Regions from separate parts of the Paenibacillus sp. FSL K6-1318 genome, predicted to be linked through region 1. Evidence: predicted binding sites of a transcription regulator. Region 1 holds the regulator's gene; each other region holds the start of a gene.
The links. Region 1 encodes NrdR, which represses ribonucleotide reductase genes. Its sites were predicted from a motif close to AACACNATATATNGTGTT; they were not measured.
Positions count from the first base shown of each region.

Region 1 (4,292 bases):
AGAAGCACAAGAGACACTGACGGATTCAAAAGGCAGGAACCAGGTGCTTGCGCTGGATTTGGAGCAGTCGGCTTCAGGTGGATCGCTGGAACGCATGGTATTTACACTGGAGCTGCGTAAGCTTGGGGTCGTCATTCAGATTCTTCGCAGTCCCTCCAAGGCGGATATGGATAACTCGGGGAGTATATCTGCCCAAGAAGCGATGTGGCTTGGTATTGCCTTGTCTCTGGATGCGTTTGGAGCAGGATTGGGAGCGGCACTTCTGGGATTCCCTACACTATGGACGGCACTCATTATTGCGCTGTTTAGTGGGGCGTTTCTGTCACTCGGCATGAAGGTTGGCCTGCGATTCTCAGCTCTGCGCTGGATGCGAAGACTGTCTGTATTGCCAGCACTATTGTTAATGATTATGGGAATAATGAAGCTGTTATGAGGTGAAACGATGAATATAGGCTTAACCGGCGGGATCGCGACAGGCAAAAGCAGTGTTTCCGCCTATCTCGCCAGTAAGGGAGCGTTGCTCATCGATGCAGACGTGATTGCCCGGGAAGTTATGATGCCCGGGCATCCCGTTTTGGCCGCCGCTGCTGAGCGGTTCGGACAAGCCATACTGAACGAAGATGGAACACTGGATCGGAAAAAGCTCGGAAGCATTGTTTTTCAACAACCAGAGGAACGAAAGGCATTGGAGGCCATCACACACCCGGCAATCCGTAGAGAGATGCGCGAACGGGCCGCCGCATACGCGTTGCAACATCCGGATAAACTTGTGGTATCTGATATTCCTTTGTTATACGAATCGGGTCTGGAAGATGGTTTCGAGGAAGTGATGGTTGTATATGTTCCCAGGTCTGTTCAACGAGATCGCTTGATGAGTCGGGATGGAATGACTGCGGCACAGGCTGAAGCCCGGATGGATGTACAGATGGATATTGAGCGCAAAAAGCAGCTTGCAGACATTGTCATCGATAACAGCGGCTTATGGTCAGAGACGGAGCAGCAAATTGACTCATATCTACAGCGTAAGGGTTTGTTATGAAAATATTACGCAAGAAACGTGTACTGCTGTTGATGTTTGTGTCCTTTGTACTCGTGCTATTTCTGAATACAAACTGGATGGCATGGTTCTATCCGATTCATTATAAGGAAGAGATTCGCGCCCAATCCCAGAGTTATGAGGTTGATCCGTTTCTGATTGCTTCCATTATCAAGGTGGAGACCAATTTTAAGACAAGCAAGGAATCCAAACGAGGTGCCATTGGGCTCATGCAACTGATGCCGGACACCGCGAACTGGATACTGGAACAAGCCAAAATTCCAGACACTTCGCTGGAGGAATTGAAGCACGAGCCTGAACGAAATATTCAATTAGGCACATGGTATCTGCGGAATCTGTCCGATCAATTCGATGGCAATGAAGCGGTTATGATCGCTGCCTATAATGCGGGTCCAGGTAAAGTAAACAGTTGGCTCAGAGATGGTGTATGGGACGGCTCATTCGATACGGTGAAAGATATTCCGTTTGGTGAGACGCGTCACTATGTACAAAGGGTCATTTACTATTATAATCAGTATGTAAAGATCTATAATACGTTCTGAGTATATAAGTAGAAGCACAGAGCAGACCGGTTGTTCACCGGCCGCTCCATGCTCCTCTGTGTAGCGTATTACGATGCAGATATTATTGGTATTGACCTGCCAATTGCTGTTCTGCAATTGTTACCAGACGCTTCGTGATGTATCCACCGATCGAACCGTTCTCGTAAGAAGTCATGTTACCTTGGTATCCGTCTTGTGGGATGCTGATTCCGAGTTCTTGAGCAACTTCATATTTCAGTTGTTCGAGGGCTGCGGAAGCTTTAGTTACCACCAAGTTGTTGGAGTTACCGTTGCTTTGTGCCATTGCTGTTCACCTCCTCGCGGGTTGGTAAAAGTATTATGTGTCGGCAATGCGTTTTTCATTACAAAATGAGTACAGGGAATATGTGGTAAAAAGTAAAACGTGGGAAGTGATCTGATTTGAAATGTCCTTATTGCGCTTTTCTGGGCACCAAAGTCCTTGATTCAAGGCCGGCTAATGAATCAAAGTCGATTCGTCGCCGTCGTGAATGTGAGCAGTGCGCCAGAAGATTTACAACGTTTGAGATGATTGAGGAAACACCATTGATCGTTATTAAGAAGGATGGCAGTCGGGAAGAGTTCAGCCGGGACAAGATTCTCCGTGGGCTTATTCGTGCCTGTGAGAAACGCCCAGTCTCTGTAGAGACGCTGGAGATGATGGTATCTGAGGTAGAGAAGTCTTTGCGTAATACAGCCGATGCTGAGGTCGAGAGTCGCCAGATTGGTGAGCTATTGATGGAGCAGCTGTTTCCAGTCGATGAAGTGGCGTATGTGCGCTTTGCTTCCGTGTATCGCCAGTTTAAGGATATCAATATGTTCATGAAAGAACTAAAATCCCTGTTGTCCAAAGACAATCTGGAGGATTAGTGAAGTGGGTAAGGGGAGAAGAGCAGTCTGGGGTTCCAGTCCGTATGTGCCAGTGAAATCGGTTGTTCTTCTCCAATCACTTTGGAGCTTCAAAAAGTGATTGACAGCGAAAGCTGGATTTTATATGATATAGGAGTCGCCTGCGGAACGTAGCAGTGCTGGACAAGCTATTCATTTCATATCCTGGGGCCTTAGCTCAGCTGGGAGAGCGCATCGCTGGCAGCGATGAGGTCAGGGGTTCGATCCCCCTAGGCTCCATATAGCAGTAAAAAAACACGCCTTTAATGGCGTGTTTTTTTGTTTTGCACTTAAATTATCCATGATACGTTGCCAGACTAGCCTTCAATTCATCTAATTACCGCGAAAGACTCAATGTAACCTTATCATTCACCATCTCCAAACCAAGCACGATGAAGTGAATGTACGCCCTCTTGAATATCCTTCATACTCAAACCGCCAAAACCGATCTGAACCATGGATTGCTCAGCCTGAGCTTGTTGTGCCCAGAAGGGCGATACAGGATAGACTTGGGTACCTTCCTTTTCAGCAGTGGCAATCAATTGCTGCTCATGCATTCCATTATGTACACGCAGCAAAATGTGAAGTCCTGCATCCTCACCAATGATTGTCACGTTAGAACCCATCAACTGCTGAATCGTTGAGATTAGTGTGGATTGCTTTTGTCGGTATACTTTGCGCATTTTGCGAATGTGGGCTTCCCAATGTCCATTTCTCATAAAAAGTTCCAAGGTATTCTGATGAAAACGTGAAACGGTCTGATCATACAGGCGGTAGTTATGCTTATTATGAAGCTCCAGCAAGTTTTTAGGCAGAACCATATAAGCAATACGTAATGAAGGAAGCAGGCATTTTGAGAAAGTCCCCAGGTACACTGTATGTTGATGGCTATCCAGACTCTGCAAGGAAGGTATCGGCTTACCGACATATCTGAACTCGCTATCGTAATCGTCCTCGATAATAATGCCATTCTGGTCTGCTGCCCATTTCAGTAATTGCATTCTCTTGTGGAGGGGCATGACCATGCCATAGGGGAATTGATGAGACGGTGTAATATACACGATGCGGGACTGACTCTCATAAAGCTGCTGAATATGAAGCCCATCCGTTTCCAGCGGAATCGGACGAAGTTGTAGACCATGATGTTGAAAAATCGTCCGAGCACCGTCATAGCCAGGCTCTTCCATCGCTATACTGTGGTTATCGGGTCCTAATAATCCAGATAACACGGCAAGTAAATATTGAATGCCAGCACCTATCATAATTTGATCTGGTGAACAATTCACGCCTCTTGACCCGTGCAGGTACTTGGCAATTTCCATTCGAAGGCCAGGTTCTCCGAGAGGATCACCATAAGAAAATAAGGCCTGATGGTTCTGTTGTAAGCTTAGATTGGATAATTTACGCCAAGTGGCAAGTGGAAAATGCTCAGCATCCACATCACCATATCGAAAATCGTACGGGATCGTTGGATGAGCCAGTGATTGACTTTCCGATCCTTGTTTACCAACATGAGGCGATGAGGATAAGGAATCCAATTGCAGATCCATAACGTATAAGCCACTTCTTGGTTTGCTTAGCACATAGCCTTCTGCCAATAACTGCTGATAGGCCAAATCAACGGTGTTACGGCTAATGTGTAAGTGTGCAGACAGGGATCGAATGGATGGAAGCCGTGTCTGGGCTGGCAACTTTCCGTTCATAATTTCTTTCTTAATATATTGATATAGCTGGGTGTATAACGCTTCTTCGGACTCTCTCTTCAGCAATAAGGTTAAATCGATCAT
Region 1 covers NZ_CP150270.1:2,106,463-2,110,754, forward strand. The annotation lists gene NYE45_RS09425 (MntP/YtaF family protein) at 1-433, shown strand, start outside; gene coaE (dephospho-CoA kinase) at 443-1,039, shown strand; gene NYE45_RS09435 (lytic transglycosylase domain-containing protein) at 1,036-1,599, shown strand; gene NYE45_RS09440 (alpha/beta-type small acid-soluble spore protein) at 1,682-1,903, opposite strand; gene nrdR (transcriptional regulator NrdR) at 2,020-2,487, shown strand; tRNA gene NYE45_RS09450 (tRNA-Ala) at 2,673-2,745, shown strand; gene NYE45_RS09455 (PLP-dependent aminotransferase family protein) at 2,871-4,292, opposite strand.

Region 2 (4,292 bases), 150 kb from region 1:
AGCACTGTAGAAGAGGAAGGGATTTGATCGGAAGAATGCGTTCTAACCCCAACCTGGCTATTGGAAGTTCCATCACTTGCCTGCCCTTCCGCATTATTCGGGTTTTCTATTGCAGATACGACTGTCTTCTCTTCAGCTTCCGCCGTGTTCTGCTCTCCAGCCTTGGTCTCTTCCTTCTTCGACGTGGACAACACCTGCACATCCCTGCTGCCGTCGCGATATATCGTTACTCCCTTGCAGCCAAGATCGAAGGCCAGTTCGTACAGCTCAGCTGTATCCTCTACCGTAAAATCAGCCGGACAGTTGGCCGTCTTCGAGATGGAGCTATCCACCCATTGCTGAATCGTTGCCTGCACGCGGATATGATTCTCAGCCGACAGATCCATCGCCGTCACATAATAGTCGGGTAAAGCTTCACCCGGATGTTCATCCAGCCAATCTTGTGCAATCGGTACGAACTGTTCATCATAACCTAGACGGCTTTGACGGAAATACTTGAAGGCGAAATACGGCTCAATACCTGTTGATGTGCCCACCATCGTACCTGTACTGCCCGTTGGCGCTTGTGTGATCAGTGTGACATTTCGAATGCCCTTTTTACGAATGGCCTCCCCCACTTCAGGGTAGGTCGCAACCATGTTTTTCATAAATCCACTCTGTAAGTACGGTTCAGCTTCAAATGCTGGGAAAGCACCCTTCTCTGCTGCAATCTCTACTGATGCCAGATAGGCCTCCTTTGCCATGAATCCATACAGTTTATCCAGAAATTCAAGGGATTCAGGACTGCCGTATCGTATACGCAGCTTAATCATCAGCTCTGCCAGTCCCATTGTGCCAAGCCCAACCCGGCGTTCACGCTGCTGATTCAGTCTATTTTCCTCAAAATGATATGGTGTTGCATCGATGACATTGTCCAAAAATCTAGCCGAGATACGAGTGGTTTCTGCCAGTTCATCCCATGCCACATCATGATTTGTTTCATCGTAGAATTTGGACAAATTAATTGCTGACAGATTACATACACCCCAGCCAGGCAGGCCTTGTTCCGCGCAAGGATTAGTACAGATGATCGGATTGAAGTACCAGCTGTTGGACATCTGGTTATAGTACTCCATAAATACCACACCAGGCTCTGCCGATTTCCAGGCTGATTCAATAATGGTATGCCAGATTTCGCGAGCCTTCAGTGTACGATAGTGCACCACCGAATGACCTGCGGCTTTCCATTGCTGCATATCCCCGTTCCAATCAGTGTCATAATCCGGATCGTTCGTATCGGGGAAAACCAAATCCCAGTCTCCGTCGTGCTTGACAGCCTCCATAAATGCGTTGCTCACACATACAGACAGATTGGCATTGGTCACCTGCCCCATCGTTTGTTTCACGGTAATAAAATCAAGCACATCCGGATGCCAGTCATTCATCATGAGCATGAGCGCACCCCGGCGGCTTCCTCCCTGTTCAATCAGTCCAGTCGTATAACTGAACAAGCCACCCCACGATACGGAACCGCTGGATGATCCGTTGACACCTTTGACCACCGCCCGGCGAGGACGCAAAGAGGACAAATTAATGCCAACGCCTCCCCCTCGTGCCATAATCTCCGTCATTTCGGTCAAGGTTCTCATGATGCCACCCCGACTGTCTTGCGGAGACGGAATGACATAACAATTGAAGAGTGTCAGCTCATCGCTTGCCCCCGCACCCGCAGCAATGCGGCCTCCGGGTACTAACTTCCAATCTTCCAACACGGAGCGGAACTTGGACTCCCACGTTGCACGCTGATCAGCTGTGGATTCGACAGAAGCCATCGCTTTGGCAAGACGGCTCCACATCTCTTCCGGTGTTTTCTCTATATTGAGTGTCAGTTTCTCCACGTTTGTCTCGATCAACTCTCCGCTTCGAGTCCTCACTTGTACGAGCTGACCCTGACGTTCAATGATTTCGCCCACTTCCTTGGTTGGGAACTTGGGATCATCCTTCGTTAATACCAATACAACATCCCCGACCTTGGCATGATTCGAATCAGCGTCCTTCCAGGCGTATCGGTCCAGAAATATTTTTTCGCTGAGTCCTTCTAATTGGTACGATCGTTGGTTTGATTTCATCGCTACATTCAACCTCCCCGGAATAACAGCTACATTTTCACTATACAACTAAAATATGATGAAACACCACATATAGTGATATTAAATCAGTATATAACACCATATATTGATTTTCCATGCAACTTTTATCATAGTCCATCTTCATAGACTCCCCTGCTCGGACAAACTTCTTCACACACCCTCATACGCATGAATACGACATCTGTGAATTTTTTGGGACAGAAAAAATCTGGGGATAACAGCGATCGGAAGGTTGAGTTATGAACTGACTCTCATTCGTCCATACTATTACCTACGAATAAAACGTCATCACGTATGGCAGGGGAGGAAGCAACATGAACCGGAAAAACCCGCACCACACAAATCAACCTGTAGCCGAGCTGCCTGTTCCGTTGGAATTTGATCGGAGCTGGATCAATCAGTTGGAATCACGACTGGATAAAGGAGGTCCTTGGGGAGATTATCGACTCTTCCAACTGGGCATTCAAGCCGAAGAGACCAACCTGATTCCCAATTTTGACGAGATCCAATGTCTCAAGCATCTACAAGGCCTTACCCCACTCCCTCACCAGATGGACACTGCTCGCAGAGTATTATTTGAAATGTCAGGCCGGGCCATTCTCGCCGATGAGGTGGGTCTGGGCAAAACCATTGAAGCCGGTCTCATTCTGAAAGAATATATGGTTCGGGGTCTCGTATCCAAGGTACTCATTCTCGTGCCAGCCTCTCTTGTGTTGCAATGGGTACGAGAGTTGAATTCGAAATTCGGCATCCCTGCCATTGCCCAGAAAAAGGCCTACTCCTGGCAGAATGAAGTAGTTGTTGCTTCCATGGATACAGCCAAACGTGATCCGCATAAAGATATGCTGCTAAATACCGATTACGACATGATCATTATTGATGAGGCCCACAAGCTCAAAAATAAGAAAACAACCAACTATCAATTCATGCTGAAATTGCGCAAAAAGTATTGCCTGCTGCTCACAGCTACACCTGTGCAGAACGATATGAGTGAGTTGTTCAATCTGATCAACCTGCTGAAGCCGGGTCAGCTGGGTCGTCAGGGTGACTTTGCAGCCAACTTTGTCGTCGACAAGCGGGTTCCGAAAAATCAGGAACAGCTTAAGAACGAGTTATCCAAAGTCATGATTCGCAACCGCCGAGGCGAAGGCCCCGTTCAATTTACCAAACGAAACGTCTCCAATGTGAATCTGCAACTATCGCCTGAAGAACAGGCGTTGTACGATGGCGTGACTTCCTTTGTTAAAGACCAGTACCAGGAAGCCGGAGGCAACCTGAGCAGCATGCTCTCCCTTGTCACATTACAACGGGAAGTGTGCAGCAGTCGGGATGCTGTATTCGTAACACTGGTGAATCTGTCGAAGAAACTTCCGCTGGATTCGCCCCTTCGGGACAAGATTTGGGAACTCGTTGCCCATATTAAAGCGATCAAGGAGAATACCAAAGCCGAGAAAACGATGGAACTGGTTCGGAACATGAATGAGAAAGTGATTATCTTCACCGAATATCGGGCCACGCAGGAGTATCTGCTAAACTATTTCCGCAACAACGGGCTTACGGCTGTCCCCTATCGGGGTGGCATGAATCGGGGCAAAAAAGACTGGATGATGGATCTCTTCCGCGGGCGTGTGCAGGCCATGATTGCAACCGAAGCGGGTGGTGAGGGCATTAATCTGCAATTTTGTCACCATATGATCAACTTCGATCTGCCTTGGAACCCTATGAGGGTAGAGCAGCGGATCGGTCGGGTGCATCGGCTGGGACAGCAGAATGACGTGAACATTTTCAACCTGTCCACAACCGGAACCATAGAGGAACACATTCTGAATCTGCTGCATGAGAAGATCAATATGTTCGAGATGGTGATCGGCGGGCTGGATGTCATTCTGGAACGGCTGGAGAAAAAGGAGTCTATTGAGAAAAGTTTGTACAAAATCATGCTGGAATCACAAAATGAAGAAGATATTCGCCGCAAGATGGATTCACTTGGACAATCGCTGAGCTCCATTCAGCGTGAAGTCGCGGATGAGGGCCCTGCTGTATCCGGGTTAGATCTTCGCAAAGGAGGTAGCTGATCCATGACCATGTCCCCCCATGAAGTGCAGGCTTATGTTCTGACCTATCTGGAATCACTTGATTGTCAGATTATGGAGCGTTCCCCTG
Region 2 covers NZ_CP150270.1:2,253,412-2,257,703, reverse strand. The annotation lists gene NYE45_RS10160 (adenosylcobalamin-dependent ribonucleoside-diphosphate reductase) at 1-2,108, opposite strand, end outside; gene NYE45_RS10155 (SNF2-related protein) at 2,444-4,204, shown strand; gene NYE45_RS10150 (YqhG family protein) at 4,208-4,292, shown strand, end outside.
Region 2: the regulator NrdR is predicted to act here: its motif matches at 2,171-2,188, upstream of NYE45_RS10160 (adenosylcobalamin-dependent ribonucleoside-diphosphate reductase).

Region 3 (4,292 bases), 2.6 Mb from region 1:
TGGACTTCACAACCTGGGCATACATCCCCGATGACCCCTTCATAACCACATGCAGGGCAGCGATCAATCGGATGGTTAATGGAGAAATAACCGATATCTTGTGCCAGTGCATACTGTACGATCCGCAGAAAAGCTGCGGTGTTGGCTCGAACATTTCCATCAAGCTCCACATAGGAGATTGCACCCGCATTACATAACGTGTGGAACGGAGCCTCCAGTTCAATCTTCCGATATGCTGGAAGAGTGTGGTAGACCGGAATATGGAATGAATTCGTATAATACTCCCGATCATTAACTCCAGGAATGATGCCATAGCGTGCTCTGTCGATCTTCGTGAATTTGCCGGACAATCCTTCAGCAGGTGTGGCAAACAGGGTAATATTCAGGTTATGCTGCTCGCTCATCCGGTCACAGAACTCTCTCATGGTGCGAATAATATTCAGTGCTTCCCGATGCACATGAGGGTCCTGTCCATGATGGCGCCCATAGAGAGCTGTCATACATTCAGCGAGACCGATGAAACCAAGGGATAATGTACCGTGTTTCAGCAGATCGGCAACAGGCTCATTCGGAGCGAGCTGTTCGCCACCTTCCCATACACCTTCCCGCATCATGAAGTCCGATGCCTTGGCAGGCTGCACAGTCTGGATGCGGTAGCGGTGCAACAGACCGTCAGCAGCATTATGCATCACGGATTCGAGGGCGGTGTAGAAACCTGCCCGATCGGCAACGGCCCTACTGCCCTGGCAGATGCCAAACCGGATGCCGAGCTTGACCAGGTTAATGGTATTGAATGACAGATTCCCCTTACCACTCTGACGATTGCGCCCAAACCGGTCAGCCAGTGTACGTGTGCGGCATCCCATGGTTGCGATGATTGTATCCGGATCCTCCGGATGATAGAAGGGCAGGTTGAAGGAGGCATCCACATTGACAAAGTTGGGATACATCCGCCGGGATGAACAGGTGACTGCGAGACGGAATAAGTCATAGTTCGGCTCGCCTTGAGCTTGATTAATCCCCTGTTTGCATTGGAAAATATGTTGGGGGAACACAGGTGTCTCCCCGTTGCCCAGACCACGGATCGTCGCTTCCAGCAATGAGCGTGATACCAGCCGACCTTCTGCTGATGTGCATAATCCATAGTTCAGTGAAGTGAAAGGAATCTGTCCACCTGCCCGACTGCTCATCGTATTCAGGTTATGAATCAGCGATTCAGCAGCTTGTCCTGTCTCCAATTCAGTCTCTTCATAGGCGAAGGCATATGCCCGCGGACATTGATTCTTCGCTTCGATGCTGTCCAGATGAAGCTGTTCATCCTCAAGCAGGACATTCTCACCAAAGAGGCGTTGCCCTTTGCGGTAATGTTTGCGGAACGATCGCTGTACATAAGGGGCCAGATCCCAGTCAATCTTATTGGCGGATACACCGCCATATTGACTGTTCTGCTGGGATTGGAAGATGATCGCAACCAGAGCCATGGCAGACATGATCGTCTGAGGTGTGCGAACCGATCCGTTACCTGTGTTGAAACCCGCAGCAAGGAGACGGTCAAACGGGATAAAGATACAGTTGGTCGTTCCGAGTGCATACTGATCCAGATCGTGTACATACAGATCCCCGTTCTCCACAGCTTGAGCAAGCTCTTCCGGCAATACATGACGCAGAGCATGCCACTTGGCGGTCTCCGAACCGAGCCTGCTCATCTTGCCGCTGAAGGAGTCTCCGTTCAGATTGGCATTTTCCCTCAGCGTATCGGCGTCTTCTGCGCCAATAATTCGTCGTCCCAGGTCGGATAATAGATCGGATGCCGGTGGAGTGGCATACTCAAGCATGTTCATGTAAGGTTCCTCCTAAAATGATTTCGGATATCATTCAATTTCCACATAACACTATATGTAGATTCGTATTATCCATTTATAAACTATATGTGGTTTTTTTGGTGTGATAATGATCACACAGCGTACTGGACAAAGTGGACTTTCCTTTAATTGCTGCGGATAAAGGTTCCCAAAGTCTGAGCGGAAGCGTATAATTTCTAGTTATTCTGCAAGTATAATATCCGAAGTCGGACAAGATGGGTTTTGATCAATACGAAAAGGAGCTTTGACATGACTTTTCGGTTATTAAGCCATCCGTTTAAGACCTGCTTTTGTCCAAAAATGGGCTATGGGCAGGGAGTATGATTCTCTTATACTTCTACGGTGTTAATCATATAAGTATAGATTGTGACAGCTATTCGGATTTTTGATGACCCCTGTACGTGATTAAACATTCTGATATACAGATTTGAAAGTGCAGCTAAGATAAGAGGGGTGAATCATGGGGACGGCAGAAGGCATTACGAGAGGCTTCTATGAAGATATAAAGGAAGCTGCGGCCCATATCGTAGACGTATTAAGCGGTATATTGAAGGTCAATACCATCTTCGTTGCCACGAATGACGGGGTAACGAATGTCATTTTGGAGGCCTTTAACCGTACGGAAGAGTTAATCGTTAAAGGCAGTGTACTTTCATTTAACGAATCATATTGCAGTCTGGTATTAAGAGATAAGGGCAGTGTTCTTACCATCCAGAATACATGTGAACATCCGATGACACGATCTATGGATGTCACGAGTGGGCTCGGGAATCGTTTCTTCGTGGGGGTGCCCATCATGCGAAGATCCGGTGAAACATTCGGTACTATTTGTCTGATGGATAATCCTGATTACGTGATCAGCGAAACCGACATGAAGACACTGAATGCGATGGCTGTATTCCTGGGTTATGTTGTCGATCTGGAGAGCACGCTGCATGTACAGGAGCGGAAACTGAGTGATTCGGAACAAATGCAAGAGCAGCTCCAGGCAGAGAAGGAACGGGCCGAATCGGAGGCCATGACCAAAGCGCAGATGCTAAAGCTGATGAGTCACGAGATTCGCAATCCGTTGAACGGCATCCTTGGACTGACGGATCTGATGCGTACTCCGGATATGTCTGAGGAGCAGTCGGAATATGTGAATATGATTGAGACGAGCGGCAATATCCTGCTCTCCTTGCTCAATAATATGATGAATTTCAATATTAATGAGGCAGGTAAAACCGTTATACATGATGATCCGTTCGATCTGGTCGGCACCATTGAGAATACCGTCTATCTCTATGCGGGGATTGCAGCGGGCAAGAACATTGAGTTGGGATTAAATCTCGAACTGAATGTGTCGCAAGTGTTCGTTGGTGATGAAGTCAAGATTGGTCAGCTGCTTGCACATGTGATTCAGTATGCTATGGATTCAACGCGTGAAGGGTCGGTTCTGATCACGGCAGTGGTGAACGGAGAAGAGACTGAGGAGACCGGTACACTTGTGCTCAAGGTGAAGTACACGGGCCAGATGTTATCGGATATCCAAAAACTGATCGGAAGCAATCTGGGTCTGGCGGTAAGTCAGAATCTTGCCATTCTCATGCATGGCCGTATTCAGGTGGATCGTATGATGGAGAATGAGACGGAATTTCAGATTAGCCTTCCATTACGCAGGTACTGGGAGTTGCCACAGCTGGCAAGTGTTCAGCAGCGGTTAAAAGGCAGAAAGGTATTGCTTGCCAAAGACCCTGATATTCTGCAAGGCGTTTCTTCCCTGATGCGCAGATGGGAGATGGATGTGCATATGACCTCCGGTTCGACCGTAGCGCATGATTGGATCAAGGAAGGCTTCAAGCCGGATGTGGCCGTTGTGGATATGGGATTACTGGAAGGTGGCGCAGTCGATTTTGTACATGAACTGAAACAGCGGCTGGAGAATCTGCCCGTCGTTGCTCTGGTTCCCTATGGCATGCATATTGCCTTGCATGAAGCCGAAACCTTTGATGCTGTTCTAACGAAGCCGGTCAGACAGGCGGATCTGTTGAACGCATTAAGTATTACGCTGCCTTAATTGCGCAGACAGACGAATATGAATTTCTTAATTTGGCGCACCTGTTATGGGTGCGCTTCTTTGAATTTTCCATTTTCTGAGCCAAAGCCCTTTTATTCCGAGCTGGTTACGTTACAATAGAATGTGAACTTCATCTTTATAACCAATAGAGGAGGATATGCAATCAATGGATTATCGCAGATTAGGTGGAAGCGGACTGAAAGTAAGCGAGATCAGCCTGGGAAGCTGGCTGACGTACGGAGGGTATGTGGAACGTGAAAATGCGGTTAAATCAATTGAAACTGCATTCGATGAAGGTATTAACTTTTTTGATACAGCCAATGTATACGAACGGGGTGCAGCAGAAGAACTGCTGGGGCAGACGCTCAAAGCGT
Region 3 covers NZ_CP150270.1:6,263,612-6,267,903, reverse strand. The annotation lists gene NYE45_RS28060 (anaerobic ribonucleoside triphosphate reductase) at 1-1,841, opposite strand, end outside; gene NYE45_RS28055 (histidine kinase dimerization/phospho-acceptor domain-containing protein) at 2,323-3,918, shown strand; gene NYE45_RS28050 (aldo/keto reductase family protein) at 4,085-4,292, shown strand, end outside.
Region 3: the regulator NrdR is predicted to act here: its motif matches at 1,889-1,906, upstream of NYE45_RS28060 (anaerobic ribonucleoside triphosphate reductase).